2 regions of the Flavobacterium sp. U410 genome follow, and region 2 is predicted to be linked to the other one. Evidence: riboswitches for the same ligand, from Rfam matches in the RefSeq annotation. Region 2 holds a riboswitch; the other holds the start of a gene.
What was found. Region 2 has a riboswitch for cobalamin ahead of ACUSJC_RS12315 (TonB-dependent receptor plug domain-containing protein). Riboswitches for the same ligand answer to the same signal wherever they lie in the genome.
Positions count from the first base shown of each region.

Region 1: another riboswitch for cobalamin. It lies ahead of ACUSJC_RS12705 (acyl-CoA thioesterase); the one in region 2 lies ahead of ACUSJC_RS12315 (TonB-dependent receptor plug domain-containing protein).

Region 1 covers NZ_JBSEFI010000019.1:19,164-35,302, reverse strand. Annotated here, with positions in the region: gene ACUSJC_RS12740 (hypothetical protein) at 1-461, shown strand, start outside; gene ACUSJC_RS12735 (hypothetical protein) at 521-1,060, opposite strand; gene ychF (redox-regulated ATPase YchF) at 1,253-2,347, shown strand; gene ACUSJC_RS12725 (YbaB/EbfC family nucleoid-associated protein) at 2,676-2,999, opposite strand; gene ACUSJC_RS12720 (S9 family peptidase) at 3,140-5,200, shown strand; gene ACUSJC_RS12715 (PLP-dependent cysteine synthase family protein) at 5,284-6,324, shown strand; gene ACUSJC_RS12710 (hypothetical protein) at 6,430-6,924, shown strand; gene ACUSJC_RS12705 (acyl-CoA thioesterase) at 7,047-7,433, opposite strand; cobalamin riboswitch at 7,668-7,852, opposite strand; tRNA gene ACUSJC_RS12700 (tRNA-Arg) at 7,933-8,006, opposite strand; tRNA gene ACUSJC_RS12695 (tRNA-Pro) at 8,020-8,094, opposite strand; tRNA gene ACUSJC_RS12690 (tRNA-Ser) at 8,105-8,188, opposite strand; gene ACUSJC_RS12685 (acetyl-CoA C-acyltransferase) at 8,458-9,636, shown strand; gene ACUSJC_RS12680 (C40 family peptidase) at 9,708-10,469, shown strand; gene ACUSJC_RS12675 (TIGR02117 family protein) at 10,549-11,229, shown strand; gene ACUSJC_RS12670 (DNA topoisomerase IV subunit B) at 11,365-13,233, shown strand; gene ACUSJC_RS12665 (DNA gyrase/topoisomerase IV subunit A) at 13,270-15,918, shown strand; gene ACUSJC_RS12660 (alkaline phosphatase PhoX) at 16,095-16,139, shown strand, end outside.
Region 2 covers NZ_JBSEFI010000018.1:39,086-55,224, forward strand. Annotated here, with positions in the region: gene ACUSJC_RS12290 (S8/S53 family peptidase) at 1-203, opposite strand, end outside; gene ACUSJC_RS12295 (ABC transporter ATP-binding protein) at 250-1,029, opposite strand; gene ACUSJC_RS12300 (iron chelate uptake ABC transporter family permease subunit) at 1,029-2,060, opposite strand; gene ACUSJC_RS12305 (ABC transporter substrate-binding protein) at 2,061-3,221, opposite strand; gene ACUSJC_RS12310 (T9SS type A sorting domain-containing protein) at 3,433-4,260, opposite strand; cobalamin riboswitch at 4,295-4,490, shown strand; gene ACUSJC_RS12315 (TonB-dependent receptor plug domain-containing protein) at 4,522-6,348, shown strand; gene ACUSJC_RS12320 (DUF5074 domain-containing protein) at 6,353-7,444, shown strand; gene ACUSJC_RS12325 (S41 family peptidase) at 7,501-8,922, opposite strand; gene ACUSJC_RS12330 (RNA polymerase sigma factor) at 9,002-9,517, shown strand; gene ACUSJC_RS12335 (hypothetical protein) at 9,498-9,938, shown strand; gene ACUSJC_RS12340 (DUF4252 domain-containing protein) at 9,943-10,479, shown strand; gene ACUSJC_RS12345 (carboxypeptidase-like regulatory domain-containing protein) at 10,557-11,765, shown strand; gene ACUSJC_RS12350 (DUF4252 domain-containing protein) at 11,768-12,301, shown strand; tRNA gene ACUSJC_RS12355 (tRNA-Leu) at 12,357-12,438, opposite strand; tRNA gene ACUSJC_RS12360 (tRNA-Lys) at 12,490-12,562, opposite strand; tRNA gene ACUSJC_RS12365 (tRNA-Lys) at 12,590-12,662, opposite strand; gene ACUSJC_RS12370 (shikimate kinase) at 12,791-13,306, shown strand; gene ACUSJC_RS12375 (phosphoribosyltransferase family protein) at 13,298-13,792, opposite strand; gene ACUSJC_RS12380 (methyltransferase) at 13,801-14,379, opposite strand; gene ACUSJC_RS12385 (RNA-binding S4 domain-containing protein) at 14,366-14,758, opposite strand; gene ACUSJC_RS12390 (FKBP-type peptidyl-prolyl cis-trans isomerase) at 14,834-15,769, shown strand; gene ACUSJC_RS12395 (PepSY-associated TM helix domain-containing protein) at 16,076-16,139, opposite strand, start outside.

The sequences.
Region 1 (16,139 bases), on a different contig from region 2:
CAATAAAAATTTCTCCTTATGAAGAAGTGAAAGGAGTATTGTCTAATTTTTATATTATTTATGATAGTAAGAAGAAATTAATTGTGGAAATTAACTCTACAATTCCTTCTTCACGAATGATTTATATGGAAGGATCTTTTTTAAACCGAAGTAATATTTATATGTTAGAATATAAGAATACCTTTAGAATAGATGGTAGTTTGTATTATTTGACAAACTCTAAAGAAGTAATTGGTTTTGAGAAAAAATATAAAGGAGAAAAGAAAAGGATTGAAGTGAAAAATTACATGGTAGTTACTAATTTTGATACCAAACTATTTGGTTACTCAAAAGATAATATTTTTACAGATAAATCACTGATTAATAAGCGGTCAATGGTTTTTACGCCTTATTGGGAATTTGAATCCGGTTTAACACCAACAGTAGAGGAAAAGAAAATAATTACTATGTTAGCGGAATAAAACAATAAAAGCTGTTCTTATGAACAGCTTTTATTGTTAATAGAATAGAGGCAAAAAGGTTATGGTTTCATAACGGTATATTTCTCTACAGTAATTTCGTCTTTTTTCTTGTCGTATGACTCGATAATTAGATTTCCGTTGCTGTCAAATTTAGCAATAGAAACGTCGTTTTTATTGATGTATAAATAATAATCACCTGAAGTTTTTCTCAGTATTTCATTAGTTTCTTTACCATTGTGATAAAAGATATATCCCTTTTCATCATCTTTTATCTCATATTTTTTATTATTATACATATAGTAAGCAGAATGATCAATATCTACATATTGTGTTTTACCATCTACAGCAACTTTAGTTTGAGTTTGAACATTAACAGGGACATTCTCTTTTATAGGAATGTTTTTTCCTTTTTGCTCAGATACCTCTAATTCTACAGGTTGGGTTTCGTTACGTACGACTGTTTTTTCAATTTTACGTTCTCCTTTTGAATCTTTAATAGTCGTTACTTTTGTTTCAGTTTCCTTTAAAACATTTGTATTTTGAGCAAAGCTTATCGAACTACCCAAAATGATTACGGATAAAATCATTAACTTTTTCATAATTCTTCTTTTTAAAATTAATATTACAAAGTTAGGATTGACACGAGTTATCTGTGTTATGCAATTTTAGGAAAGTCTTATATAATTTACATTTCAACCGAAAAACCAAAAAATATTGGTTCAAATATTTATATTTGCACACTTTTAAAAAACAAATGGTTAACCCAAGAAGTTAACGGCAAATATAAAATTATGAAAGCAGGAATTGTAGGCTTACCAAACGTAGGAAAATCAACTTTATTTAACTGTTTGTCAAATGCTAAGGCGCAAAGTGCAAACTTTCCGTTTTGTACAATTGAACCTAATATTGGTGTGGTAAACGTACCCGATCCGCGTATTGCTCGTTTGGAAGAATTAGTAAAACCGGAGCGTGTTCAAATGGCTACTGTAGACATTGTAGATATTGCAGGTTTAGTTAAAGGAGCGAGTAAGGGAGAAGGTTTAGGAAACCAATTCCTTGGAAATATCCGAGAGTGTAACGCTATTATTCACGTGTTACGTTGTTTTGATAACGATAATATTGTTCATGTTGACGGAAATGTAAATCCTATTCGTGATAAAGAAACTATCGATATTGAATTGCAGTTAAAAGATCTGGAAACAGTTGAAAAACGTTTAGAGAAAGCTAATAAAGCAGCAAAAGCAGGAAACAAAGAAGCACTTGTAGAACAAGCATTGTTAAATAAAATTAAAGATGCTTTAATGCAAGCTAAATCAGCTCGTACGGTTGTACCAAACGGAGTCGATGAAGAAGTGCTATTCGAAAATTTTCAATTGATTACTGCAAAACCGGTATTGTATGTTTGTAATGTAGATGAAGCTTCTGCAGTTACCGGAAATCAATATGTGGATCAAGTACGTGAATTGGTAAAAGATGAAAATGCGGAAGTAATTGTACTTTCTGTGGGTGCGGAAGCCGATATTAATGAATTAGAAAGCTATGAAGAACGTCAAATGTTCTTGCAAGATTTAGGCTTAACTGAGCCAGGTTCAGCAGTTTTAATTCGTGCAGCATACAAATTATTGAACCTTCAAACTTATTTTACAGCAGGAGTGAAAGAAGTTCGTGCTTGGACTATTAAAATTGGAGATACTGCACCAAAAGCTGCCGGAGTGATTCATACCGATTTCGAAAAAGGATTCATTAGAGCGGAAGTAATTGCATTTGATGACTTTTCAAATTATGGTTCAGAAGCGAAAGTAAAAGAAGCGGGTAAACTTCGTGTAGAAGGAAAAGAATATATCGTTAAAGACGGAGATGTAATGCATTTCAGATTTAATGTGTAACTTGATAGAAGAAATAAATTCAGTCGTTCTAAAATAGGTTGACAGTTTTATGCTTAAAAAATAGTTAAATCGGAACAGAATTATTCTGTTCCGATTTATTTTTTAGGCTTCTAATAGTATTTATTTTTCGCTTGTAATAAGCATATTTCATAGACTTAATAAGCAGAAATTACGCTCTATCTTTATTTTAATACTACTTAAAAGCAATTTTACAATATCTCGCGATAAATCGCGTGAAAGTTTTATTTTAGCTAATTTAGCTTCTAACTTTTTATACGTTGTTACAGGAAATCTTTCTTAGAACCCCATGTAATTTCCATGAGTAAATTTATTTAAACAAATCCATTCCTGGAATATTTGGCATTCCTTCTTTGGCTACGGCAGCGATCTCAGTTTCGTGTACTTGTGTAGCGCGGTCGATTGCTTTGTTTAAAACGTTAACCAAATAATCTTCAAGCATTTCTTTGTCTTCTAATAATTCGTCAGCAATTGAAATATTTTTGAGGGTTCTATTAGCTGTAATGGTAACTTCTAATAAGTTGTCAGAACTTTTCTCATCAATTAATACGGTGTTTAAACGCGTTTTAGTAGCTTCAACTTTTTCTTGGGTTTCTTTAATTTTACCCATCATTCCCATAAGGTCTCCAAACATAAATGTTAAATTTTAATTTTGAAAGACAAATTTAGTAAATTTAGAGTCAATAAATAATTTATAATTAAATGAGAAAACTTTCGGTCATCCTGTATATTTCTATTACATTTGTCCTTTCTTGTAATTCAAAAAAGTCAGAAATGAATGCAGATGCGCAACCTCCAGTTGCCAAAAAAATACCGCACAAACTTGAAAAACATGGCGATATTAGAATTGACAACTATTATTGGCTAAACCAAAGAGAAAACCCTGAAGTTATAGCTTATCTAAATGCTGAAAATGAGTACTATCAGAAAATGACAGCTCATACTAAGCAATTTCAAGAGGATTTATTCAAAGAAATGAAATCTCGAATCAAGGAAGATGATACCTCAGTTCCTTATTTCTACAACGGTTATTACTATATTACTCGTTTTGAAACCGGAAAAGATTATCCTATTTATGCTCGTAAAAAAGGAAGTTTAGAAGCCGAAGAAGAAATTATGTTTGATTGTAACGAAATGGCAAAAGGACATTCGTATTTCAACCTAAGTGGAATTAGTATTAGTGAGGATAACGAATGGTGTTCTTTCGGAATTGATACCGTTTCTAGACGCCAATACACCATTAAGGTTAAAAACCTAAAAACAGGAGAAATTCTTTCAGAAGCTATCGAAAATACTACAGGTAGCGTTGCTTGGGCAAGCGATAATAAAACTTTCTTTTACACTAAAAAAGACCCGCAAACACTTCGATCAGATAAAATTTGTAGACATGTTGTAGGTTCAGATGTTGTTAAAGACGAATTGGTTTTCCATGAAAAAGATGATACTTTTTATACTTTCGTCTATAAAGAAAAATCAAAAAAATATTTAGTCATTGGTTCTACAAGTACTTTAACGTCAGAATATCAAATTTTAGAAGCTAACCAACCGGAAGGTAAATTTAGAATTTTCCAAAAAAGGGTAAGAGGTGTTGAATATTCTATTTCGCATTATGGCGATAGTTTTTATGTGTTGACCAATAAGGATAAGGCAACCAACTTTAAGTTGATGAAAACGCCTGAAACTAAAACTACATCAGACAATTGGGTAGATTTAATTCCGCATCGCAAAGATGTTCTTTTAGAAGGAATTGATATCTTTAAAGATTATTTAGTAGTGGAAGAACGCTCTAACGGATTGAATAAAATTCAAATTCGCCCGTGGAGTGGAGCAGAAGCTTATTATTTGCCTTTCGAAAGCGAAACCTATACGGCTTATACCACTACAAATCCTGATTTTGATACCGAATTATTGCGATTTGCTTACCAATCGTTGGCTACGCCTTCTTCGGTAATTGATTTTAACATGCGTACTCAAGAAAAAACAATCTTGAAAGAACAAGAGGTTTTAGGTGGTAAATTTGATAAGAATAATTATCAGGAAGAAAGAGTTTGGGCAACCGCAGGAGATGGAACAAAAGTACCAATTTCTTTAGTGTACAGAAAAGGAGTTAAAAAAGACGGAAAAAATCCGTTGTTGCAATATGCTTACGGTTCTTACGGTTCGTCAATGGATCCTTGGTTTTCTTCAACCCGATTGAGTTTGTTAGACAGAGGTTTTATTTTTGCGATCGCTCATATTAGAGGAGGAGAGGATTTAGGAAGAGATTGGTATGAAGACGGAAAACTTTTAAAAAAGATTAACACTTTCACCGATTTTATTGACTGTTCAAAATTCTTAATACAAGAAGGTTATACTTCAAAAGAGCATTTATATGCAGAAGGAGGTTCGGCCGGAGGGTTATTAATGGGAGCTGTTGTGAATATGGATTCCGAATTATATCACGGAGTGATAGCACAAGTTCCTTTTGTAGATGTTGTAACAACAATGTTGGACGATTCAATTCCGCTTACTACAGGAGAATATGACGAATGGGGAAATCCCAACGAGAAAGAGTATTATGATTACATGCTTTCGTATTCGCCATACGATAATGTAAAAGCACAAGCTTATCCAAACATGTATATTTCTACAGGATTGCACGATTCTCAAGTACAATATTGGGAGCCGGCTAAGTGGGTTGCCAAATTAAGAGATATGAAAACAAATAATAATTTATTATTTTTAGACACTAATATGGATGCTGGTCATGGTGGAGCTTCGGGGCGTTTTGAAGCACTGAAAGAGTTAGCCAAAGAATTTGCATTTTTATTAGATTTAGAAAAAATTAAGGAATAGTTAAACTTTTTTTGTTAAATTTGCATGGTTTTGGGGTTGTCAAATATATACACAGAAAGCCTACCACAACTAATTTTTTATTTATGAAAGAAGAAATAAAAGCCTACGATAATGTTCTTGAATTAATAGGGAACACTCCGTTATTAAAATTAAGTAAAGTAACATCCAATTTAGAAGGAAATTTTTACGCCAAAGTTGAAGCCTTTAATCCAGGGCATTCTGCAAAAGATAGAATAGCACTTTATATTATTGAAGAAGCTGAAAGAAAAGGGATTCTAAAGCCCGGAGATACCATTATCGAGACGACTTCAGGAAACACAGGTTTTAGTATAGCAATGGTTAGTATCATTAAAGGATATGAATGTATACTGGCAGTTAGCTCAAAATCTTCAAAAGACAAAATTGATATGTTAAGAGCAATGGGAGCAAAAGTATATCTTTGTCCTGCTCACGTATCAGCTGATGATGAACGTTCTTATTATAGTGTAGCAAAACGTTTACATGAAGAAACAAAAGGATCAATTTACATCAATCAGTATTTCAACGAACTTAATGTTGAAGCGCATTATAAAACCACTGGTCCTGAAATTTGGGAACAAACTAACGGAAAAATTACACACTTAGTAGCATGTAGTGGAACAGGAGGAACTATTTCGGGAACTGCAAGATTCTTGAAAGAAATGAATCCGAATATCAAAGTTTTAGGAGTTGATGCTTACGGTTCAATATTAAAAAAATATCATGAAACACGCGAGTTTGACAGCAATGAAATTTATCCTTACAGAATTGAAGGCTTAGGTAAAAATTTAATTCCAACTGCAACTGATTTTGACACGATTGATAAATTCATGAAAGTATCCGATGAAGAAAGTGCTCATACAGCAAGAGAAATTTCGAGGGTTGAAGGTTTGTTTGTGGGGTATACTTCAGGTGCAGCACTGCAAGCAGTTCGTCAATATGCAGAAGAAGGTGAATTTACAAAAGACAGTAATGTCGTTATAATCTTCCCGGATCATGGTTCTCGTTATATGAGTAAAATTTATAGTGATGAATGGATGAATGATCAAGGATTCTATGATAGTGTTAATATTGATGCTACTCAAAAAGTAGAAGTAATTAAATAAAATATATCTGTAGTAATTCTAAAAAAGGATTTTACTATAATAAAAACGGAGCTAAAATAATTTTTTAGCTCCGTTTTTATTTTTGAGAAAAAATTAAAATAAGTTTTGCGTAACTTTTTAGCTATTTTTTATACAGAGTTTAAATTAAAAGGAGTTGACTATGACAATTTACAAGTGACAGATTCTATTACGTATAATTTTGAAGCGCCGATTACAAATGTTGGAAATTTAATGACTTGTAATTTAGTGTCTGAATTTATATCTTATCAAATAGATAGTGATCCTATAGTTTATATAGTAAGTGATATCAATGCTGATTTTACAACGTATGGACTAAGTATTTTTACTTATACAACACCTATTCAAAACGGTATTTTGTTATCGTGTAGTTCAAATTTAGTTGGAATTCAATCTAATTTTTCAATTGAAGGTGGAGATGTTGGACTAATTGATCAAAGTTCTCCTGAAATGACTTTTTTACTCAACTATTTTGGAGCATTTGGTGATTATATTGATGTAAGTTTTTATGGTAATTATATTGACTATAATAATAAAAATCTAACAATTAGAGGTGTCGCACATGTAATACGAGACAACTAAAAATTAAAAGGTTAATAGTTTAAATATTATCAGGAATGATTAAAATCGGAACAGAATTAATTCTGTTCCGATTTAACTACTAACGAGTCAATCTTTTTTAGGACAACTCATAATTGTATTAATCATTCTGATATTTTTACGGGTTGCTTATTTTTATCTAAAGCAACAAAAGTGAATTCTCCATGAATAGCTTTTTCTCTTACCTCAGAATACATTTCTTCAATAAAAATTTCGACACAAACGCGTAAACTTGTGTTTCCTACATAGCAAACTCTTCCTATCAATTCAATGATAGTTCCGCCGGGAATAGGTTTTTTAAAATCAATCTTATCACTACTAACAGTGACTACTTTTTGACGGCAAAAGCGTGTAGCGCAAATAAATGCTACTTCATCCATTAATTGCATAGCAGTTCCTCCAAACAACGTGTCGTAATGATTGGTTGTGTTAGGGAAAACGGCCTTGAAAATTCGGGTTTCTGATTGTTTGATTTTTTCTTCAATTAACATAATCTCTCTTTTTTAAAGTTAGACAATGTTTTGTTAAGCCTTTTTAAGCTATTAAATCGCGAATAGCTAAATTGAAATACTCTCATTTCATTTTACTTTTAAATATTAAACAATAATTAAAAGTTCATTCATAAACTGTAGTACAGTATTGAAATAAAAATAAGGTATAAGAGAAGTGCAGCAAAAGAATTTTGCTGTTATACATCAAATCGACCTACTTTTAAATCGCGAAAGTACTGTCTGTCAAAAAAGGCAGGTCTCCTGACTTATAACAGTTTCTATCGTCCTTCCCGTTAAAAAACAGTGGAACACTAAGGATAGAAACCTTAAAGTTATTTACAGTTGCGCGACAGCTCCGGATTTACACCGGATTCCCTATTAATGTTCAATTAAGCACAACCTCTTTTGCTTGATAAAATTTATGTAAAGAACTCTTTTGCAAAATTAGCAATTAAAAACTATAAAAAACAAAAAAGCCTAGCAATTGCTAGGCTTTTTGTGATCGCGCCAGGATTCGAACCTGGGACCTACTCATTAGAAGTGAGTTGCTCTATCCAGCTGAGCTACGCAACCATTATTTTTATCGTCGGGGTGGCAGGATTCGAACCTGCGACCTCCTGGTCCCAAACCAGGCGCGATGACCGGGCTACGCTACACCCCGAAAAAAGAAGCGGAGAGACAGGGACTCGAACCCTGGCATCGGTTACCCGATGACAGATTAGCAATCTGCTCCGTTACCACTCCGGCACCTCTCCTTTAAAATTCTGCTTAAGAACTTATCTTTTTTGCGGTTGCAAATGTAAGTCGAAGTATTGTTATTTACAACTATTTTTTAAAGTTTTTTTAAAATTATTTTTCAAAAAAATCAAAACAAATTAAAATTCAACAAGATAGCTGTCTGATTTTTTTTTATAAAAAATGGAATAAAAATATTTTTAAGCAAACCATAAGCTATTTCAATCGATTTAGAGATAATTTATGGAATAAAAATAGTAAATTCGCAAAAAACTAAATAAACACAATTATGAGTAAAAAAGTTGTTATAGTTTCTGCAGCTAGAACGCCTATAGGAAGTTTCATGGGAGCTTTATCAAGCGTACCGGCTACTAAACTAGGAGCTACAGCTATCAAAGGAGCTCTAAATAAAATTAATTTAAAACCGGAAGAAGTTGACGAGGTATTAATGGGTAATGTAGTTCAGGCGAACAATGGACAAGCTCCGGCTCGTCAGGCAGCGATGTACGCAGGAATTCCAAATACTGTTCCTTGTACAACTGTAAATAAAGTTTGTGCTAGCGGAATGAAGGCTATCATGCAAGGCGCGCAAGCGATCATGTGTGGTGATGCTGATGTAGTAGTTGCCGGAGGTATGGAGAACATGAGTTTGATCCCTCATTATGTTCACATGAGAAACGGAGTTAAATTCGGACCAAGTACTTTAGCTGACGGATTACAACGTGATGGATTAGTTGATGCTTATGATAATCAAGCTATGGGCGTTTTTGCTGATTTATGTGCAACCGAATACAAGATTACCAGAGAAGATCAAGATAAATTTGCTGTTCAATCGTATGAAAGATCTGCAAAAGCTTGGGAAGACAATAAATTTGATACCGAAATCGTACCGGTAGAGGTTCCTCAAAGACGTGGTGAACCTGTTATTGTAAACAGAGACGAAGAATTTACGAATGTAAAATTAGACAAAGTTCCGGCATTGGCTCCGGCTTTTACAAAAGAAGGAACTGTAACTGCGGCAAACGCTTCGACTATTAACGATGGAGCCGCTGCTTTGGTTTTAATGAGCGAAGAAAAAGCAAATGCTTTAGGCTTAAAACCTTTGGCTTACATAAAATCGTATGCTGATGCTGCTCAAGAACCAAAATGGTTTACTACTGCTCCTTCAAAAGCTTTACCTATTGCTTTGAAAAAAGCTAATTTAGAATTGACTGATATTGATTTCTTCGAATTTAACGAAGCCTTTTCGGTAGTTGGTTTAGCTAATGCTCAAATTTTAGGTTTAAGCCAAGATAAAATTAACGTAAATGGTGGTGCGGTTTCTTTAGGGCATCCACTAGGTTGTTCCGGAGCTCGAATTGTAGTTACATTATTGAGTGTTTTAGAACAAAACAATGCTAAATTAGGTGCTGCTGCAATTTGTAATGGTGGTGGTGGTGCTTCAGCTTTAGTTATTGAAAGAGCATAATATTATATTTACCAAGAAAAACATCGGGAGTTTTTACCCGATGTTTTTTATTCAATCTCAATTTATTTTTAATGTTCGGAATTTGTAATCTTGCCATTGTTCCTATTCGTTTTGAACCTTCAGACCGAAGCGAACAAGTATCACAATTGTTATTTGGCGAATTTTTTAAAATTTTGGAAGAAACTCCCAAATGGAGTAAAATTGAAACTGCTTTTGATCAATATCAAGGTTGGGTTGACAACAAGCAATTTCAGAAGATTTCAGAAAATCAATTTTTAGAACTCTCAGAAACTCCGGAAGTTTTAAGTTCTGATTTGATTGAATATATTACAAATCCGGAAAATGAACTTATAGCAATCCCACTAGGCTCGTCTTTGTCGTTTTTAAGCCATGAAAATATCAATCTGAAGAACTTTTACTTTGAAGGTTTAAAAACTTGTGGAGTGAAGCCTAAATCAAATTTAGTTAAAACTGCTTATATGTATTTGAATGCGCCTTACTTATGGGGCGGAAAAACACCTTTCGGAATTGATTGTTCCGGTTTTGCCCAAATGGTATATCGTTTAAATGGTTACTCTATTTTAAGAGATGCATCACAACAAGCCACTCAGGGAGAAGCTTTAAGTTTTATTGAAGAAAGCGAACCCGGAGATTTAGCATTTTTTGATAACGAAGAAGGTACTATTATCCATGTAGGTATTATGATGGAGAATAATTACATTATTCACGCTTCCGGTAAAGTACGTATTGACCGCTTAGATCACTTGGGGATTTACAATGCTGAAACTAATCGGCATACGCATAAATTGAGAGTTATTAAAAAAATAATCTAAATTAGAAGTAACACTCTAAATCTAATTTATACAAAAACAAAACGATATTTAAGAATTCTTTAATTAGAAAGCACAGCAAATGAAAAAGTCAGGCAAAAAGATATTTCGATTTTTAACTTTGTTTTCACTGGCTATTATATTCTATATAATATTTGTTGTTTTAATTTCATATATTCCTGTAAATTCTGATATTCCGCTTAAAAGTCTTGCTCGTCCGGTTCCGATTTATATTTTATCAAATGGTGTCCATACGGATATAGTCGTTCCTGTTAAAAACGAAATTCATGACTGGTCACAAAAGATAAAATTTACGGATGTAAAAGCTCAAAATCAAGATTATGAATACATCGCATTCGGTTGGGGCGATAAAGGTTTTTATTTAGACACACCTACTTGGTCTGATTTGAAAACCAGTACTGCACTTAAAGCAGTTTCCGGATTTAATTCTACAGCTATGCATGTTACTTTTTATACCAAACTGCAGGAGAATGAAAATTGTATTAAGTTGTTTGTTTCTCAATCGAGCTATAAAAAATTAATCCGTTTTATTCAAGATTCCTTCCAATTAGAAAATGATAATTTTTCTAAAATAGAAACCAATGCCGTTTATGGTCTTCATGATGCTTTTTATGAGGCAAAAGGAAGATATAGTCTGTTTTACACTTGCAATACATGGGCTAATCAAGCTTTAAAAGCGGCAAACAAGAAGGCTGCGTTATGGACTATTTTTGACTTTGGGATTTTTCAGCATTATAAGTGAAATCGTACCCAATAGATCCGTTTTTTTCTTTTAAAATAAACGAAGTCTAAACTTCAAATTGTCAATAACTTCTATTGATGTAGCTTTTATTTTTTAGGCAGAAATGCTATATTGCACAAAATCCAAAGTTTATCTATGCAAGAGCAAAATCAATACACCGAAGACAATATACGTTCACTCGAGTGGCAAGAGCATATCCGTATTCGTCCGGGTATGTATATTGGTAAACTAGGCGATGGTTCTACTCCCGATGATGGTATCTATATTCTTCTAAAAGAGGTTTTAGATAACTGTATCGACGAATTTGCTATGGGTGCTGGTAAAACTATTGAAGTAACCATTAAAGATCGTTTGGTTACCGTTCGTGATTATGGTCGTGGAATTCCTCTTGGAAAAGTGGTCGACGTGGTGTCTAAAATGAATACCGGAGGTAAATACGATTCTAAAGCCTTCAAAAAATCAATTGGTTTAAATGGTGTAGGTACCAAAGCAGTAAATGCACTTTCTACTTTTTTCCGTGTAGAATCGGTACGTGATAACCAACAAAAAGCTGCGGAATTCTCAGCTGGTATTTTAACGCAAGAAGAAGATGTAGCCGAATCGACAAAACGTCGTGGAACGAAAGTTTCCTTCATTGCCGATGATACCATCTTCAAAAACTACAAATACCGTAACGAGTATGTAGAAAAAATGTTGAAAAACTACACGTATTTAAATCGTGGGTTGACCTTATACTACAACGGTGAAAAGTTTTATTCAGAATACGGATTAAAAGATTTATTAGACGAAAATATTCTTGAAGAAGAAAGAGTGTATCCAATCATACATTTAGAAGGAGACGATATTGAAATAGCCATTACGCATAGTAAAACGCAATATTCAGAAGAATATTATTCTTTCGTAAACGGACAAAATACGACACAGGGAGGAACACATCTAGGAGCTTTTCGTGAAGCAGTAGTTCGAACGTTAAAAGAGTTTTACAATAAAAACTTTGAGGCGTCTGATATTCGTAAATCGATTGTGGCAGCAATTGCTATTAAAGTTGAAGAACCTGTTTTTGAATCGCAAACGAAAACCAAATTAGGTTCTACTGATATTGGTCCAAAAGGACCTACGGTTCGTACGTTTGTTAATGATTTTATCAAAACGAAATTAGATAACTTTTTACATAAAAATCCGGAAGTTGCCGATGCTTTACTTCGTAAAATATTACAAGCAGAGCGGGAACGTAAAGAACTTTCCGGTATTCGTAAATTAGCGAAAGAACGTGCTAAAAAAGCAAGTTTACACAATAAAAAATTACGCGATTGTCGTGTGCATTTGCCCGATACTAAAAATCCTCGTTACTTAGAAAGTACACTTTTTATTACTGAGGGTGACTCGGCTTCGGGTTCCATTACTAAAAGTCGCGATGTGAACACGCAAGCGGTTTTCTCACTTCGTGGTAAGCCTTTGAATTCGTACGGAATGAGTAAAAAAATTGTGTACGAAAACGAAGAATTCAATTTGTTGCAAGCGGCTTTAGACATTGAAGAAGATTACGATAATTTGCGTTACAACAACATTGTAATTGCAACTGACGCCGATGTCGATGGAATGCACATTCGTTTGTTGTTGATAACGTTTTTCTTGCAATTTTTTCCCGAATTAATCAAAGAAGGCCATTTGTATATTTTGCAAACGCCTCTGTTCCGTGTGCGAAACAAAAAAGAAACCATTTATTGTTATAGTGATGAGGAGCGAATAGCGGCTATCGAGAAATTGAAACCAAAACCCGAAATCACACGATTCAAAGGATTAGGGGAAATTTCGCCCGATGAATTCAAACATTTCATTGGTCAAGATATTCGATTGGATCCGGTGATGCTCGATAAAGCCATGTCAATTGAAAAATTACTAGAGTTTTACATGGGGAAAAACACACCAGACCGACAAGAGTTTATCATTCACAATTTGAAAGTGGAATTAGATACCGAAGAAGAGTTACTAAAAAGCAATTAACTGTCAACTGTCAACCCGATAACTGACAACTGAAATATGAGTGAAGAAAATCAAAATATAAACCCGGACGATAATCCAAATTTTGAACCTGAAAATCAGGAGCAAGTCGAAAATTCCGATTCAATTACCAAGGTAACCGGAATGTATAAAGACTGGTTTTTGGATTATGCCTCTTATGTTATTTTAGAACGTGCCGTTCCGGCAATTGAAGACGGATTCAAGCCTGTGCAACGTCGTATTATGCATTCCATGAAAGAATTGGATGACGGACGTTATAACAAAGTGGCAAATATCATTGGTCACACTATGCAGTATCACCCTCACGGAGATGCGAGTATTGGTGATGCTATGGTAAATATTGGTCAAAAAGAATTATTGATTGATTGCCAAGGAAACTGGGGAAATATCTTAACAGGTGATGGTGCGGCTGCTCCGCGTTATATTGAAGCACGTTTGAGTAAATTTGCTTTAGATGTGTTGTTTTCGCCTAAAGTAACCGAATGGCAGTTGAGTTATGACGGACGTAAGAACGAACCCATTCATCTTCCGGTTAAGTTTCCGTTGCTGTTGGCACAAGGAGGAGAAGGTATTGCGGTAGGTTTGTCAACCAAAGTATTGCCACACAATTTCAATGAGTTAATTGATGCTTCTATCAAAATATTAAAAGGAAAGCCTTTTACCTTATATCCCGATTTTCCAACAGCGGGAATCGCTGATGTTTCCAATTATAACGAAGGAATGCGCGGCGGACGTGTGCGTGTGCGTGCCAAAATTTCGCAGTTAGATAAATCGACTTTAGTGATAACCCAAATTCCGTTTGCGACAGATACGACCAAATTAATTGATAGTATTTTGAAAGCGAATGAAAAAGGGAAAATCAAAATCAAGAAAATCGAAGATAATACTGCTGCTGAGGTTGAAATTTTAGTACACCTTCCGGCTGGTGTTTCGCCCGATAAAATGATTGACGCTTTGTATGCTTTTACCGATTGCGAATCGTCAATTGCGCCATTAGGTTGTGTTATCGAAAATTGTAACAAACCCTTGTTTATAGGTGTTTCCGATATGTTGAAGATTTCGACAAATCGTACACTAAACATCTTAAAAAGGGAGTTGGAAATCCAATTGGATGAGTTGGAAACCAAATGGCATTTTTCAAATTTGGAAAAAATATTCATTCGCGAAGAAATGTATATCGATTTCAAATTGTATAGCGACAGAGAGTCTTTGTATCGCTATTTATACGAAAGATTTGAACCTTTCAAAGAAATCTTAATTCGTGAAATTATTGATGAAGATCTACAGAAGCTAACCCAAATTCCGATGATTCGTATCACGCGATTCGATTCGGATAAGGCAGATGATGCAATTGCTAAATTAGAAGCAGAGATTGAACAAGTAAAACATGATTTAGATCATTTGATTGATTTTGCGATTGCTTATTTTACGAAGCTAAAAGAAAAATACGGAAAAGGTCGTGAGCGCCAAACTGAACTAAGAAGTTTTGATACTATTGAAGCGACCAAAGTGGTTTTGCGTAACACCAAATTATATGTCAATAGAGAAGAAGGTTTTATAGGAACCGGATTGAAAAAAGATGAATACGTTTGTGACTGTTCTGATATTGACGATGTGATTGTCTTTTTGCGCGATGGTAAAATGATGATTACTAAAGTGGATGACAAAAAATTCGTGGGAAAAGATATTATTCATATTGCGGTTTTTGACAAAAACGACAAGCGTACAATTTATAATATGATTTATCGCGATGGTAAAAACGGAGCTTCGTTTATCAAACGATTCAATGTTTCGGGAGTAACTCGTGATAAAGATTATGATTTAACGCAAGGCAAACCGGGTAGTCAAGTTTTGTATTTTTCTGCGAATCCGAATGGAGAAGCCGAAGTAGTGACTATTTTGTTGCGTCAGGTAGGAAGTGTTAAAAAGTTGAAATGGGATATTGACTTTGCCGATATTATGATTAAAGGAAGAAGTTCCAAAGGAAATACCGTTGCTAAATACCCGATTAAGCGTATTGAACTGAAAGAAAAAGGAATTTCAACACTTCGTCCACGAAAAATTTGGTTCGACGATACCGTGCAGCGTTTGAATGTAGATGGTAGAGGTGAGTTGTTAGGCGAATTTAAACCTAACGATCGTTTGTTAGTCATTTCACAAACAGGGAAATTGAAAACGATTATTCCAGAGTTAACAACGCATTTTGATGAAGATATGATTGTTCTGGAAAAATGGAAACCTAACAAACCTATTTCTGCGATTTATTATGATGGTGAAAAAGAACGTTATTATGTCAAACGATTTTTAATTGAAAATGAGAACAAAGAAGAGCTCTTTATTTCAGAACACGAGAAGTCGCAATTAGAAATTGTTTCCACTGATTGGCGTCCGGTAGCCGAAGTGATTTTTGCCAAAGTAAAAGGCGTTCAAAAAGAAACCATTACGGTAGATTTAGAGCAATTTATATCAGTTAAAGGAATAAAAGCTTTAGGAAATCAGTTGACAACCGATAAAATCAAACAGATTAACTTACTGGAATCTTTGCCTTTTGAAGAACCAGTTGAACCGGAACCTGAAAAAATGGAAGTTACCAATGAAGAAAACGTTTCGGAAGATATCAAAACCGATTTAGAAGACGACGGTCAAATAACATTGAGTTTAGATTAAATAAAATGAAAAGCCCAAACTAGTTTGGGCTTTTCATTTTATTAAAGATAAATTTACACAGTCTGTTTTTAATAATTTTTTCATAATGTTTTAGTGACTATTTTGTAAGAATAAGGAAATGTTATTTTAATCTGCTGGGCATAGCTTTGCGACTAATTAATTAACTACAAAACCTTATGAAAACAAACACTAAATTAACTTCAATTCTTGCATTTGCAAGT
Region 2 (16,139 bases):
CTTAAATCATCAAATTGTTCATCGGTTAAAAGAATGCCTTGAGAAATAGTTGCATGATAGTTATTGATCATTTGTTCAAATGAACTTTCATCAAATAAAACTTTGTTTATTTGAATAAAAAATTCTGCTGTACTATTTTGTTTTTCCTGAGCATCAAGAAGTAAACTAAATAACATAAAACAAAGAAGTAGTAATCTTTTCATAAACAGAAAATTAAGTGAACAAATATATCAAAATATTGTATTGTTTTTACATAATGATAAACTTCCCTTTTTCTGCATCAAAAAAGATATTTTCGTCTTTAAAAATCTGATTAAAAATACCTTTAGTAATTAGATTACAAGGCTGGTCTTGATAGATTTTATCTTCTGTAAAAACAATCATTTCGTCAGCGAGTTGAATAGCCAAATCCAAATCATGTGTAGAATATAAAATGGTTTTTCCGGTTTCATGAGTCAGTTTAGACAATAATTTTAATAAGGTCACTTTATGTACTAAATCCAGATGTGTTGTAGGTTCGTCCAAAATAATAATCGACGTATCTTGTGCTAAAGCTCGTGCAATCATTGCTTTTTGAAGTTGTCCGTCACTGATTTCGTAATGTTTTTTGTGCGCAAAAGCAGCAATTCCGGTTAAAGAAATGGCTTCTTCAATTTTTTGTTTGTCTTCGCCAGAAAGCGTTCCTAACCAATTGGTATAGGGTTGGCGTCCCAAAGCAATGATCTCGTAAACCGATAAATTACTCGGCGGAAGACTTTCGGTTAAAACCAAACTCATTTCTTGGGCTAATTCGTTGGCGTCATAATCGGATAGCTTTTTTCCGTTTAATGAAATGCTTCCCGAAAGTGGTTCAATAATTCCCGTGATGGTTTTTAAAAAAGTAGATTTTCCAATACCGTTTTTTCCGATCAATGCAATGAGTTTTCCTTTTTGTAAATCCAAAGAAATATCCTTTTGGATCACGTTTTGGTGTTTTCCTTTGCTGTAACCAATGGTTAAATTAGCTGTATGTAAAACGGATAAACTCATTATAGCTGCATTTTTCGTTTTCGGATTAATAACCAAACAACAATGGGCGCTCCAAAAATAGAAGTCACAGCGTTAATTGGCAAAGTTAAATCACTATTAGGAACTTGAGCAATGCTGTCACAAATTAATAGCATCATGCTTCCCAAAAGAAGAGTACTGGTGATTAAAACCAAATGATTACTCGTTTTGAAAAGCAATTTTGCAATGTGCGGAACGGCTAATCCAATAAAAGCAATGGGACCGACTAAAGCAGTTGTGGTTCCGGCCAGAATACTAGTGGCTAAAATGACAATCAGTCGCGTTTTTTTGAAATGAATTCCAATACTTTTTGCATAGCGTTCACCCAAAAGTAAAGCATTTAATGGTTTCGCAATACTAAAACTAAGCAACACGCCTGTGAGTATTAAAATGGTCAATAAACTTACTTCGTTCCAAGATAAATTGCTGATGCTTCCAAGTGACCAAAAGGTATATTTTTGTAATTGTTCGGCAGTTGAAAAATAGGTTAAGACCGAAACCATTGCGCTGGTGAAACTGCTGAACATCAATCCTACGATTAAAATGGCCATGGTGTCTTTTAATCTTTTGGCGACCAATAAAACTGCAGTTAAAACTAAAAAACTTCCCAAGCCGGATGCTAAAGTTAAACCATAAGCCGAAAGGAAAAACGGAGCAATACTAATGGGCAATAAAGCTGATCCTAAAATGACAAAAGCAACGCTTAAACTAGCACCTGAACTCAGCCCTAAAACATAAGGTCCGGCTAACGGATTTCTGAATAAGGTTTGCATTAATAAACCGCTAATGGAAAGTCCGATACCGACTAAAACAGCAGTTATGGCTTTGGGCAACCGAAAATGAAACAGAATGATTTCCCACGAATCTTTTTCCATTTGAAAACCGAATATTCCTTTACTGATTTCGCCCAAAGGAATTTGTACAGAACCCAAGCTAATGTTGATTAAAAACAAGAGAATTGTTCCTAAAAATAAGAGCGAAAAAAGGATTTTATGTCGGTTTGAGATTTGCATTTATTGTAAATGTTCAAAGAAATACAATTCGTGATTTGGTAAAATTTCCGGATGGAGAATTTTAATCAAATCTTTCACCACTAAATCGGGACGATTAGGAGCCAATTCATAATAAATAACGCCGCCTGTTGTTCCTTTTTTAGAGCTGAAAGAATACACTTTTCTATAACGAACCGATTTGAAATACGTATAATTCGGGTTGCTGTTGACGATCTCTTCAATAGAAGTAAATTGCCCCGGACCAATCCAAAAATCGGCATCTTTAGCTCTGTCTAAAACACTTTCAAAAGATAGCGCTAAACTTCCGGTTCCCTCAGTGTCTTTCCACAAATAATAACTGTTTGCTTCGTTCAAGAAATAAGCAGCCCAACTTCCGCCTTGCGGTAAATACCATTGATCTTCATACATGCTTCCGGCCATAACGGTTGGTAAAGATTTAGTGTTCCTAGCTAAGGCAACAGCTTCTTTATAATCGGATTTAATTTTGTTGTAAATCGTGTTGGCTTCGTCAGCTTTATCAAATAATACACCAAAAAATTTGATCCATTCGGCTTTTCCCAAAGGTGTTTTTTCGGTCCAATCGCTGTTTAGAATGATCTTTTGACCATTTTGTTCCAAATTTTTATAGGTTTTCATGTCACCGTCAACACTAAAACCAACAATCAAGTCGGGCTGTAGGTCTAAAATGACTTCTGTGTTTAGACTTTGGTTGCTACCAAGTTCTCTGATTTTTCCGGAATCAATTAAATTTCTGGTTTTTTCAGAAGAAATATAATTGGTGTTCGGAAAAGCAACTAACTTATTTTCTTCGCCTAGCATTTCCAGAGAAGGGATATGTGTAGTTGAAGTAACAATTAGCTTTTGTACAGGAATTTCAATGCTGGGAAAATGACTTAAACTGTCGGGAATTGTGGTGTTTTTTTTGTGTAAAATGTATTGATATACTTCTGTGGCTTCCGGAAAAGTATTGGCCACAGTAACCCAATAAAATGAACCGAAATCTTTGATAGATAAACCTTCAGCATCAGAAATGAGTTCTTTTTCGGTAGGTGTAGGTACAGGAGTTGTTGTAGTTGTAATAGGTTGATTTTCTTGTTTTTTACATTGAGAAAAAAAGAAAATAAAGCTTAAAAAAAAGATGATTTTTTGAACGAAGGACATGTGTTGAAATTTTTAGCAAAAATAGAATTTTGTTTTTAGAAAATCTATTTTGCGTAACAAATGCTACATTTTTATTGCTGATTTCGACTTAAATTAGCCTAAAAAAATGAGAGATAGCAACGCCTTTATGTATATAGTCATTACTGTAATTATACTACATTTTGTAGTCGGTTTTGTTTGGCTAATTAAAAAAATGAGTGGTAAAAAATGATTACAGTTTAATTATCTTTTTTCTGAATTGCTGGTCTGAAGAATCAATAATTTGAATACTATAGATTCCGCTTTCCAAATTGTTTAGGTTAGTATTCAGATCTTCTAAACGAGTACAACTTTTTACTAATTTGCCATCTATCGAGTATAAGTTAATAAGTTTTGCTTCAATATTATGAGATAAGTAAATTGCATCACTAAAAGGGTTAGGATATATTTCTAGTATATTTTTTTCAAAAGAAGGTTCGTTTAAAAATACTAGAGAAACGTATTCAGAGCCACTAATGACATTGTTGTAATTTGATAAATCGTTTTTTAAATCAGCAATAGTACAATTTGTACACTGCAAGATAGGATATTCTAAATGAGTGACATTGTGGTTTTGAAAAATTGTATTTAGACCGCTGTCATTGGTAATAATAGCACCATTACTATCCGTTCCGGTTTGAATACCTATATTAGAATCAACTAGAGAAAAATATAAAATGTCGCCAAATGTTTCAAATTGAGGACAAATAGAAACCTTAGTTACAAAAGAATTGTAACTTTCTAAATCATTGATAAAAGAAATTAAATTATTTCCTGAATAGATAGCAAAGAATGAAATTGTATTATCTAAGGGGTGAAAATTACTAGTGATTGAACTGATATTATGATTTTGTAAAATTATATTCAATCCAGAATCTGATGTTGTGTTATTGTAAGGATTCAAAGGATCGCTTGTATTCGTTAATACATAAGCGCTCATATCATTTGTAGAAATCTGAATAAAATTTTGACTATAAGTAACTTCAAATACAAAAAAAATGAAGAGTATAAATTTTCTCACTTGTTTTTTCTGCTAAAATAAAAAAATAAGTTTACTTTTGCAACCGAATTAAGGTTGGGGTTCAATTTTGAACTCCATTAAAAGGGAATCAGGTGTAATGCCTGGGCTGTACCCGCAACTGTAAGCTATAAAGCTTGTTATTTTCTGCATTGCCACTGAAAATTTTAATTTTTTGGGAAGGCTAATAACAAGACGCAAGCCAGGAGACCTGCCTAGTTCAACACGAATAACAAACTTTCGGGAATAAAAGTTTTGTAAAAAATGAACAAGCAGATACAATTTCTTTTAGCGTTTTTTATTGGTTTTGCCATGTATGCACAGCAAGATTCAATTGTGCAATTGCATGAAGTGACAGTGGCTGATCGCCAATTAAAGAAATTTTCCGGAAGTCAGAAACAATTGGTGCTATCTGATAGTGCTATTGCGCAAAGCAAAGGTTCGCTAACCGATTTACTTCGATACAACTCTTCCATATATTTTAAGGAAAATGGTTTAGGAATGGTATCATCGCCTTCCTTTAGAGGAACTTCCGCTTCACAAACGGCTGTGGTATGGAACGGAATTAATATTAATTCGCAGTTTAATGGTCAAACCGATTTTAATACTGTTAATGCAACTGATTTTGATAATGTGACAATTAAACCCGGCGGAGGAAGTGTAACTTATGGTAGCGGAGCAATAGGCGGAAGTATTCACTTGAACAATGAAATGACTTTTAAACCACAGTCTAAACATAGTTTAAGTGCAAATTATGGAAGTTATAGCACTTACGGCATTCGTTATGGAGGACTTTTTTCGACTGAAAAATTTTCAACATCGGTTCATTTTAGCCGAAATGAGTCAAAGAACGATTACGACTACATTGGTTACAACAAGAAAAACGAAAATGGGTTTTATCAAAATAACAGCTTCAATACTGTTTTTGGTTATCAATTAAATGAAAAGCACACCTTAAAGTTATACACACATTATTTTGACGGAGAACGTTATTTTTCGGGGACTGTTTCGTCGCCGGCTAAAAGTAAATATCTCGATTTCAATACCCGAAATATGTTGGAATGGCAAATGAAATGGGGGAAATTCACATCACAGTTAAAGACCGCTTATCTAACAGAGAAGTATAAATATTTTGAAAACCGTTTTACGGATAATTTTACGAATGGAACGGTAGAAACGGCTTTAGTTAAGTATGATATTATTTTTGAACCTACAACTAAATGGCGTTGGGATCTTATTTTAGATTATACGTCAAACAACGGAAGAGGTTCAGGGATTACCGAAGCCAAACGTGAAGTTGCTGGCGGAAGTTTGTTGGTTCAACATCAGTTGACGTCGACTTTTCAGTACGAAGGAAGTTTGCGATATGAAAATACATCTATTTACAAAAGTCCATTGTTGTATTCGTTAGGAGGGAAGTGGAATGTTGCGCCTTGGTATACCTTAAAATTTAATGGCTCTAAAAATTACAGAGTACCAACATTTAACGATCTGTATTGGCAGGGAAGTGGTAATCCTAATCTAAAACCGGAGTATTCTTTGCAAGGTGAAATTACTCAAATCTTTTCCTTTTCAAAAGTTAGAATTACAGGGACAGCTTATTATTATGACATTACCGATATGTTGCGTTGGATTCCTAATGCCAGTGGAGTTTGGATTCCGGAAAATACAGATAAAGTAATTACGTATGGTTCCGAATTAGGATTAGAATGGCAAAAGAGTTTAGGTGAATTTCAATTAAAATTAAATGGAAGTTATGCCTATACGATTTCTGAAAATAAACAAACTCAAAAACAACTGATCTATGTACCTTATCATAAAGCTAACGGACAGGTCGATTTAGGTTATAAACGAGTTTCTGTGTATTACCAGTGCCTTTACAACGGAAAAGTATTTACCTCAAGTGACAATTTTTATGAATTAGAAGGGTATTTTATCTCCAATGCCGGTTTTGAGTATCGTTTGGGGAAACAAAAAAATATATCGGCTTTATTTCAGGTGTTAAATTTTGAAAATAAATTTTACCAAAATGTTTTATCGCGTCCTATGCCCGGACGAAATTATAATGTGAGTATCAATTTTAAACTTTAATAAAATGTATATTAAAAAGATTTCATTATTGGCTGTGTGTGCAGCTTTATTCTTTGCTTCGTGTAGCAATGATGACGATAATAATCAACAACCTCAGCCAGAAGAACCTGTTGTAACCTATGATGGTGGAGTTTTTATTCTGAATGAAGGAAATTATGGTTCTGATAATAGTACTATTTCTTTCTTGTCAGATGATTTTTCATTTTTTCAAGCAGATGCCTATGGCGAAGTCAATGGTGAAGGTGTGGGGAATACAGGTCAAAGTATTGGTTTTTATCAGGATTTGGCTTTTGTGGTTTTAAACGGATCAAATGCTATTCAAATTATAGATAGATATACTTTAGAAAAAGTAGCAGTTATCAATTCTGGTTTGTCGAATCCGCGATATATTGCTTTTGCCAATGATAAAGCTTATGTAACTAATTGGGGAGACGGTTCTAGTGCTACTGATGATTATGTGGCAGTAATTAACACAACAACGTATGCTATTGAAACTACAATTCCTGTTGGAGAAGGACCAGAAAATATTGTGGCTTACAACGGCAATCTTTATGTAGCATTAGAAGGTGGATGGAGTACTGGAAACAATGCTGTTGTGGTAATTGATTCTTCAACTGATGCTGTAATTGATACTATTACAGTAGGTGATGCGCCTAATTCTCTTGCTGTAGCTAATGATAATTTATATGTTTTGTGCGGAGGAATTCAAGATTGGTATGATTCAAGTAATAATACTAACGGAGCTTTAGTAAGTGTTAGTTTAGCTGATAACTCTGTTTCAACAATTAGCTTTGTCGAAGGAGAACATCCGTCAAATTTAGATATTGAAAACGAAACTATTTATTATACAGTTGATGCTTCAGTTTATAGTATGGCGACATCAAGCACAACATTGCCTACTTCGGCATTATTGTCTGTAACTGCTCAAGGTGCTTATGGAATTTACGGTTTTGCTGTAGAAAACGGAAGAATCTATATTGGTGATGCTGCTGATTATAATTCTAACGGTTCAATTTATGTTTATAATACAACAGGAACTTTATTATACGATAACACAGTTAGAGTAAGTCCAAATGGATTTTACTTTAATAACTAGTTTCATTTCTTTTTGCCCCAAAAGAGAGAGCTCCGCATACATGCAGGGCTCTTTTTTTATTCTGGTAATTCAATATACATTTCTGTTTTTAGAACTTCTTTAGAATTTTTATCTTCAAACGGAACAAATTTTTCTCTTTGGTTTGGTATAGTAAATCGACCATTGGTGTTTACGTAATTTAAAGCTGTACTCAGTAAAGGTTCGTTGCTGTCTCCTAAAACACCTAGGTTCTCTAAGTCCTCCAATTGTGTAACGTCGGGAGGTAAGCCATTCGTAGAATAGTCTGAAAAATTATTAACGTTAGAAATTCTCAAAACAATAGGCTGCATAGCGTATCTGTGATTAGGGTTAACATTATTTTTAGTGAAAGTAGGGGAGTCATATAAGGTTACTGAACCTACATTTTTTCCGGTAGTATTGTTGCCAATTTGCGTTACATTAATATAAGGAGTAAGTCCGTTGATGACCAACTCGCTAGCCGAAGCCGTTCGTTTAGAGGTAATAATATAAATTTTGTCTAAGTTTAAATGATTAATTCCGGCACCATTATCAATAGAATTTGTAAATCGGTTTAGGAGCTTTTCCGGATTACTGCTGTAATAATCGTTCATTTTATAATTCCATTCCTGTTGCGCAAATATTTGTCCGGTAAACTGTCCGGTAATCATACTGGCTAATCGGGTAGCGGTTGCAACAGAACCACCGGAATTATAGCGCAAGTCCAAGATGAGGTGGGTAATTCCTTCTGCTTGAAAATAAGCAAAAGCATTATTTAATTCACTTTCATAAGCGGTATAAAAACCATTGTAAATCAAATACCCTATTTTTTTACTCCCTATAGTATATGTTGTTTTTAAATATACCGGATTTTCAGAATAGACGCTTTTGGTTAGTGTAACACTATTTCCGTTGGGAACAATTTGTCCGTTAACAATATCAGCTAAATATAAGGTATAAGTGGTTTGACCTAAAAGAGAACTGTAGTTGTTAACAGTTAAAGAAACACCGTCTATGGCATAAAAAATATCACCTCTGTGGATATCTTTGGTAGAAGCATCAGTATTAGGCAGAATATAACGAACCCAACCAAAAACATCAGTAGAGCTGTTAGGAGCATATCGTAATTCATAGTCCACTCCATTGCTTTCAGAAGTTCCGGTTAAAGCTTGTTCTAACAGAGTATAATCCGAATAAATGACACTAAAACGATCAATATCGTCACTTACTTTTAAATGGTCAAATAAATCTATAGGTGAAGCAAAAGATTCTAAAAATTGAGTATAGTCATTTTGACCGGTAAAACGAGTATCTGCTAAATCAGGACTATCAGTTAACCAATAGTAATATTGGTTTAAACCTTTCCAAACAAAATCGTTTGCCGAAGTACTCTGTGGATTATCATCCCAATCATCAGAACAGCTTACAACAAATAAGCCTAATGCGAACAGCCATAAAAAGGCTAAAGAAATCTTTTTCATTTTTTTGTTTTAAAAATAATCAATTTTTTGGTGTAACAAAAATAAACTACATTCGTCTGTATTGTATAAAAGGTTAAAAATGAAACAACAGGAGTTTTTACAAATTATATCTCCGTTTAAAGATAAGCTCTTTCGTTTGGCAAAACGAATGCTTCTCAGTACTGAAGAAGCAGAAGATGCTACACAGGAGGTTTTGTTGAAACTTTGGAATAGAAATGACAATTTAAAAACCTATAATAGCGTAGAAGCATTAGCTATGACAATGACTAAAAATTATTGTCTAGATCAATTGAAATCCAAAAGAGCAAGTAATTTACAATTGGTTCATAGTAATTATAGTGATGGAAAACCAAGTGTAGAGCAACAGTTAGAAGATAGAGATGCACTCCATTGGGTAGAAAAAATAATTAATGAGTTACCTGAACAACAACGGTTAATTGTTCAAATGCGAGATGTGGAAGAATTAGAATTTAATGAAATTGCTTCCGTATTAGAGATGACTGAAACTGCAGTTCGCGTAGCTTTATCAAGAGCAAGAAAAATAATTCGTGAAAAAATAACAGCAAAACATAATTATGGAATTAAGACAAGTTGAACAATTGCTGGAAAAATATTTTGAAGGACAAACTACAATTGCAGAAGAAAAACAATTAAAGGCCTATTTTTCTTCTGATGAGGTGGCAACTCATTTGTTGCCTTATAAAGTAATGTTTGGTAACTTTCAAAAACAAAGAGAAGAACAATTTACAAAAATCCTTCCATTACAACCTAGAAAACAACCGTATGTAAAGTGGATTGGGATTGCCGCAAGTTTTGTTTTTCTTTTTGGAGTAATACAATTCTATTTCAATGAAGAATCGAAAGAAGATTTGGGAACTTTTGACAATCCGGAAGAAGCCTTCGCTGCGACGCAAAAAGCATTGCAATTGGTTTCTACCAATGTTAATAAAGGAGTAGAAGGTGTTACCGTATTAAAAGAGTATGAAAAAACTAAAGAAAGAATTTTTAAAGACTAAAGACATGAAAAAGTGTATTGCAGGTTTTGTTTTGTTTTTAATGACAACAACAACTATGTGGGCTCAAACAGCATTTGATAAGTTTGAGGATAAAGAAGGCGTGACTTCCGTTATTGTGAACAAAAAAATGTTTGAAATGATCGGAAAAATGGCAGTAGATGCTAAAGAAAATGATGCTCAAATGTATTTTACCCTTCTTAAAAAATTAGAAAATCTAAAAGTGTTTACAACGGATAATGCAAAAGTTGCTGCCGACATGAAAGCAACGGTAACCAGTTATTTGAAAAGTAATCCGCTAGAAGAGTTAATGCGTGTTAATGACAGCGGAAAAAAAGTAAACATCTATATCAAATCGGCAGGAAATGGCGATATCGTAAAAGAACTTTTAATGTTTATTGAAGATCCGACTTCAAAAGATAATCAAACAGTAGTATTATCATTAACCGGAAATTTCAATTTGAATGAAATATCAACATTAACTGCCAAAATGAATTTGCCGGGAGGAGATCAGCTGAACAAAGCATCTAAAGGCAAGAAATAATATTTTAAAAATAAAATAGGAAGCAATTGCTCTATAGTAATTGCTTTTTTACTATAAAACCAAATCAACTAAATCATATGAAGAGAATCTTGTTTTTGTTATTTTTTATAACCGTTAATTTTGTTTCGGCACAGAATACTTTTTTAGAAGGAATTATTCTTGATAAAGAAACCAATGAAGAAATTCCTTTCGTATCGATCTATTCGCCGGAAAGTTTACAAGGAGTTTATTCCAATCAAGAAGGAAAATTTAAATTTTATTTTTCAGAGAAGGCAAAAACAATCGAGATCTCTTGTTTAGGATACAAGAAAATAGTATTGGAAGTTACCCAAATAGTTGATACAGATACTACATTTTTTCTTGAGACAGATGTCGTAGAGTTAGATGAATTTATAGTAACAGATAAACCGGTTTCAGAAATTCTGAACAATGTCTTAGATAAATCTTTAAGGTTTTTAAATAAGAATATAAAGCTAGAAACCTATTATAGAGAATTTGTAATGATCAATAATAAATACTCTAAATTTTCTGATGGGTTGATAAATTTTTATTTGGAACCCAAACGCAAAGAAAAAATCAGATCTTTTCTGGAAGTTGAACAAAGCAGAGCATTCCAGATTACAGCTGCAGATGAAATTGAGAAAAACGGAAAAGCCGATCTGTCAGAACTAGATTCTTTTTTCAATATACAAGATGCCGTAAACTCTTTTTATACCTTTAAAAATTTAAAAGAGATTACATCGAGCAAAAAGAACACTAAAAAATATGATTTTGAATTAAAAAGCAGAAAAGATTCCGAAGGAAACAAATTTGAAGTGATAAAAGTGATTCCAAAACCGGAAGTAGAAGAAGAATTGATAGAAGGAGAAATTGTTTATGACCCTGTTAATACAGTTGTATTAGACATCAATTTAAGACTAAGCGAAAAACATAAAAAGTATGTCAAAATCAGAAACCTATTATTGTTTAAGTTTGGGATCTACGATTTGGAAATAAAGCAGCAATATAGTTTTTCAAATGGAAAATATGTGCCTCGTTATAAGAAAGTATATGTTGATTTGTATCTGAAATTTGGAAAACAAGTAAATGATCGTCTAAAATTTACAAGTGACTTAGCGGTTACCCAATATTCAGATGTAAATATCATAATTCCTGAAGAAGATCAACTATTTCAAGGGAGAAGTTTATATAAGAACGGAACCCGATATGATACAGAATTCTGGAAAGAAAACAACTCCATTCCTCTTTCTGAAAAAGAAGAACAAATAATAAAATCATTACAATAGAAATGAAAAAAATAATATTAGTTTTTGTATTAATCAGTACTATTGGTTGTGCAAATAAAGAAACCTTACAAAAGTATTTTGTTGAAAATTCGGAGTCTTCTGATTTTATTGCAATTGATTTGGCTCCAAGCTTTATCAATGCTGATAAAATGTCATTGACTAATGAAGAAAAAAGGGCTTTGTTATCGTTCAAGAAATTAAATATTTTAGCTTTTCAAAAAGATTCGTTGGGCGAAGCCAAATTTGAAGTAGAAAAAGCTAAAGTAAAAGCAATTTTAAAAGATAAAGAATACGAACCTTTGATGAAATTTGGAAACAAAGAAAGCGGTGCGGCAGTTTATCTTGTAGGGAAAGAAGACAAAATAGAAGAATTTGTAGTTTTTGCATCGGGACAAGAACAAGGTTTTGTGGTTGCACGATTTTTAGGAGATAATATGAAGCCTTCAGACGTAATGAATTTAGTTGAGGTCATTCGTAAGGCTGATTTAGATTTAGAGCAATTACAGCCTTTAAAAGAAGCTTTAGGGAAGGAATAATCCGCATTTGATTTCAAAAGAAAAGCCTAGCTATTATTTTGCTAGGCTTTTTTTGTGACCACGATCAGATTCGAACTGACACGTCTTGCGACACCACCCCCTCAAGATGGCGAGTCTACCAATTTCTCCACGTGGTCAAATCTCTTGTAAACAAAAAAAGCTATTCGTAAAAACGAATAACTTTTTTGTGACCCCGCTGGGGCTCGAACCCAGGACCCCTACATTAAAAGTGTAATGCTCTACCAGCTGAGCTACGGAGTCAATAAAGCAATTAAGAGAAAGAATTTGTGACCCCGCTGGGGCTCGAACCCAGGACCCCTACATTAAAAGTGTAATGCTCTACCAGCTGAGCTACGGAGTCAATTCATTTCCTTATTGCGGGTGCAAATATATAACCTTTAATTTATTTTCCAATGCTTTTTTATTATAAATTTGCTTTTTTTTACAAATTATTTTTTAACTGTTTAAAAATTAGAAAGTTATTTTTTTATGAAGATTATCTTGTTAGGATATATGGGTTCAGGGAAATCAACCGTGGGTAAAATTTTGTCTGAAAAAACTGAAATTCCATTTTTTGATTTAGATGCTTTAATCGAAAAAGAGGAGGAAACAACTATAAAACAGATCTTTAGAGATAAAGGTGAGATCTATTTCAGAAAATTGGAGAGTCAATATTTTAACGAGTTCATTCAGAATAATACAAGTTATATTCTATCACTTGGAGGGGGAACTCCCTGTTATGCTAATAATTATGAAAAATTACAGCTTCCAGACGTTCAATCCGTTTATTTGAAGGTTTCTGTCCAAGAATTGGCAAAACGTTTAAGAAAAGAGAAGGAAACACGCCCTTTGATCGCTTCTCTTTCCGAGGAAGAATTAGATGATTATATACGTAAGCATTTATTTGATCGTAATTTTTATTACCACCATGCAAAAATAACAATTGATGCTTCAGGGAGTACTCCGGACGAAATAGTTTCTGAGCTTTTAAAAAGGCTAGCTTAAATAAGCATGGTCATTTTGGTTTTCAAAGACAACTTGAACATGTTCTTGTAAAGATGTAGAAAGAGATAATCCTTTAAAGTCAGCTTTGACAGGGAATTGTTTATGGTTGCGGTCAACTAAAACAGCTGTTTTGAATTTTTTTAGAGGAACTTCCAAAAAATGTTTCACACCGTAAATTAATGTAGAACCTGAATTTAAGACATCATCTACCAAGACAATACTTTTATTTTGATAATTCTCTTTGGATAATGAAGTCTCGATAGTATTTAAAGGATGTTGTTTGTTGATAAAAACTTCACAGATGCTAACTTTAGCATCTGATATTTTCTGAATTTCATCAACTAGCTTTTGAGCAAAAATATAGCCGTTTTTACTGATGCCGGCAATAATAATTTCGTCTTCATCAATAAATGTCTCTAAGATTTGATAGCTGATACGAGTAACCTTATTTTTAATTTCTTGATGATTCAGAATAATATTTTTCATGTGTGTTGTTATTTTTTTTCAAAGATAATAAACAGTTCTCTACCTAATCTCGGTTTTATAGAATTATTAGCGGTCTCAAATGTTTTAAACAGAAAGTATTGAGCAAATAGTTCTTTGTATTCTTCAATAGAACCGCCAAAAGGAGGGCCAGCTTCAGTTAAATGAAATTGAAATAATAAACCGGATAACTTTCCACTAGGCTTTAGCAATTCGTGCATTTTTTTTGCATAATTTTTTCTCAAACTAGGATCTAACGCACAAAAAAAGGTTTGTTCTAAGATTAGATCGTATTGGTCAGAATGCTCAAAAAAATCTTCTTCTAGAACTTGATGTGTCAATTCAGGATGTTTAGTTCTAATTTTTTCAAGTGGAGCTGATGCAATATCTACAACAAAAACATTTTTAAAACCGTTGGCAACCAAATAGTCAAATTCATGTCCATTACCTGCTCCCGGGATCAAAATTTTTAAATCTTTATTAATGAGTTGGTCAATATATTCTTTGAGAGGAGTTGTGATTAAACCGGCGTCCCAAGGGCTATCGTTATTCATGTAACGATTGTTCCAATAATTGCTATTCAAGTTCATTATCAAAAAAAGTGTTATCGTCTGTATAATCTTCAATGTCTCTACGGTCTTTTTTCGTAGGCCTACCGGTTCCTTTAGCTCTGTAGTGTTCTTTACTCAGTTTTAGCATTTCTAAATGAGCAAAAGCTTCAGATGGGGTTTCATCTTTTCTGTAGATGTCTACTAATTTTGGTCCAACTCTGTTAGCAGGTATATCTAAAACAGTTAATTGGTAGTTGATCTGGTCTTTTCTGACTGAAATTTTATCGGTTGGAAAAACTTCGCGAGAAGGTTTTGCAACTTGTCCATTTACACTAACGTGTCCCTTTTTAATGGCCTCACTAGCCATATTTCTTGTTTTGTAATACCTTACGGTCCATAAATATTTATCAATCCTCATGAAAAATCAAAAAACAATGTTAATAACCATACAAAAATAAAGGAAAATTGTATCTTGCAAGCAAAATTTAATTGCATGAAATCAAAATTTTATTTATTAAGTATGTTATGGCTATCAACTCTGGTATTATCTTGTAAAAGTGATGATAGTTCTACGATAGAACTCAGAGATAGACAAGAAGTTTATAATGAAAATATAGCTGAAATAGAAGAATATTTGCAAAATAATTATTTAGATGTTAATGATTTTACTGTTAAATCAATTGAAAATGGAGAATCTTCTATATGGAGTACATTGAATGATGATAGCAATCCTTATAGGCTTAGATTTAAAACGGTTAAGAATGATACAAGAGAGACCTTGTATACAGATGGAAGAATTGATGATGATGTAAATTATAAGTTATATTATATAATTTTGAATGAAGGAGGAGGGGAAAGACCTACTTCGGTTGATTCAACATTTGTAGCATACAAAGGGTGGAATTTGGAAAATGTAATGTTTGATGAAAATAAGTTTGGAATGTGGTTTACATTTCCTGAAATATATTCGACAGATGCAATTTCTATTTCAGGTTTCAGACAAATATTATCAGAGATTAAAACTCAAGCTTCTGTTAATATAGGAGATAATGGAGAAGTAGTTCACAATGATTATGGAAATATTATAGTTTTTATACCGTCTGGTTTAGCTTACTTTAATAATGTTACTACCAATATTTCTCAGTATGCACCTATCGCTTTTCAGATTAAGTTGTATTCCAGAAAGGATAGAGATCACGAAGGAGATAAAGTACCTTCTTCTTTAGAAGACTTGAATGGGAATAATGATTTTTTTGATGATGATACAGATGGGGATACTTTGCCTAATTTCCTTGACTATGATGATGATGGGGATAATGTTTTAACTAAAAATGAAGTAAATTTAGACTCTGAAGGTAATTTATTACTTCCTTTTCCAACGTGTATTAATGGAACATTACCTAAGTATTTAGATCCTAGCTGTAATTGATAAATATATTATAAGCAGTTTAGTTTAGTAAATAATCTAAATCTATTCTTAACATAAAAGTCGGAACGAAATTCAATTTTGTTCCGACTTTTCTTTTTTATTCAAGCTTTCTATAAGTGAGCTTTTTTTTAAAGCATTTTGGTTTTTTTTTAGGGGTTTGATAAGAGTATTTTTAGTTTCTAATAGGGACTTAATTTAAAGTAAAATGAAAGTTAACTATTAGAAATAAATACTTATAAATTGATTTCTATTTCTGTTAAAAAGTAGCGGTTAACAATAAAAAATCCCTCAATTGAGGGATTTTCATTAGCTAAAAAATAGTAGAAATAGTATCGGGAAGAGTAAACCTGCAGTGGCTAATTTCCAACCG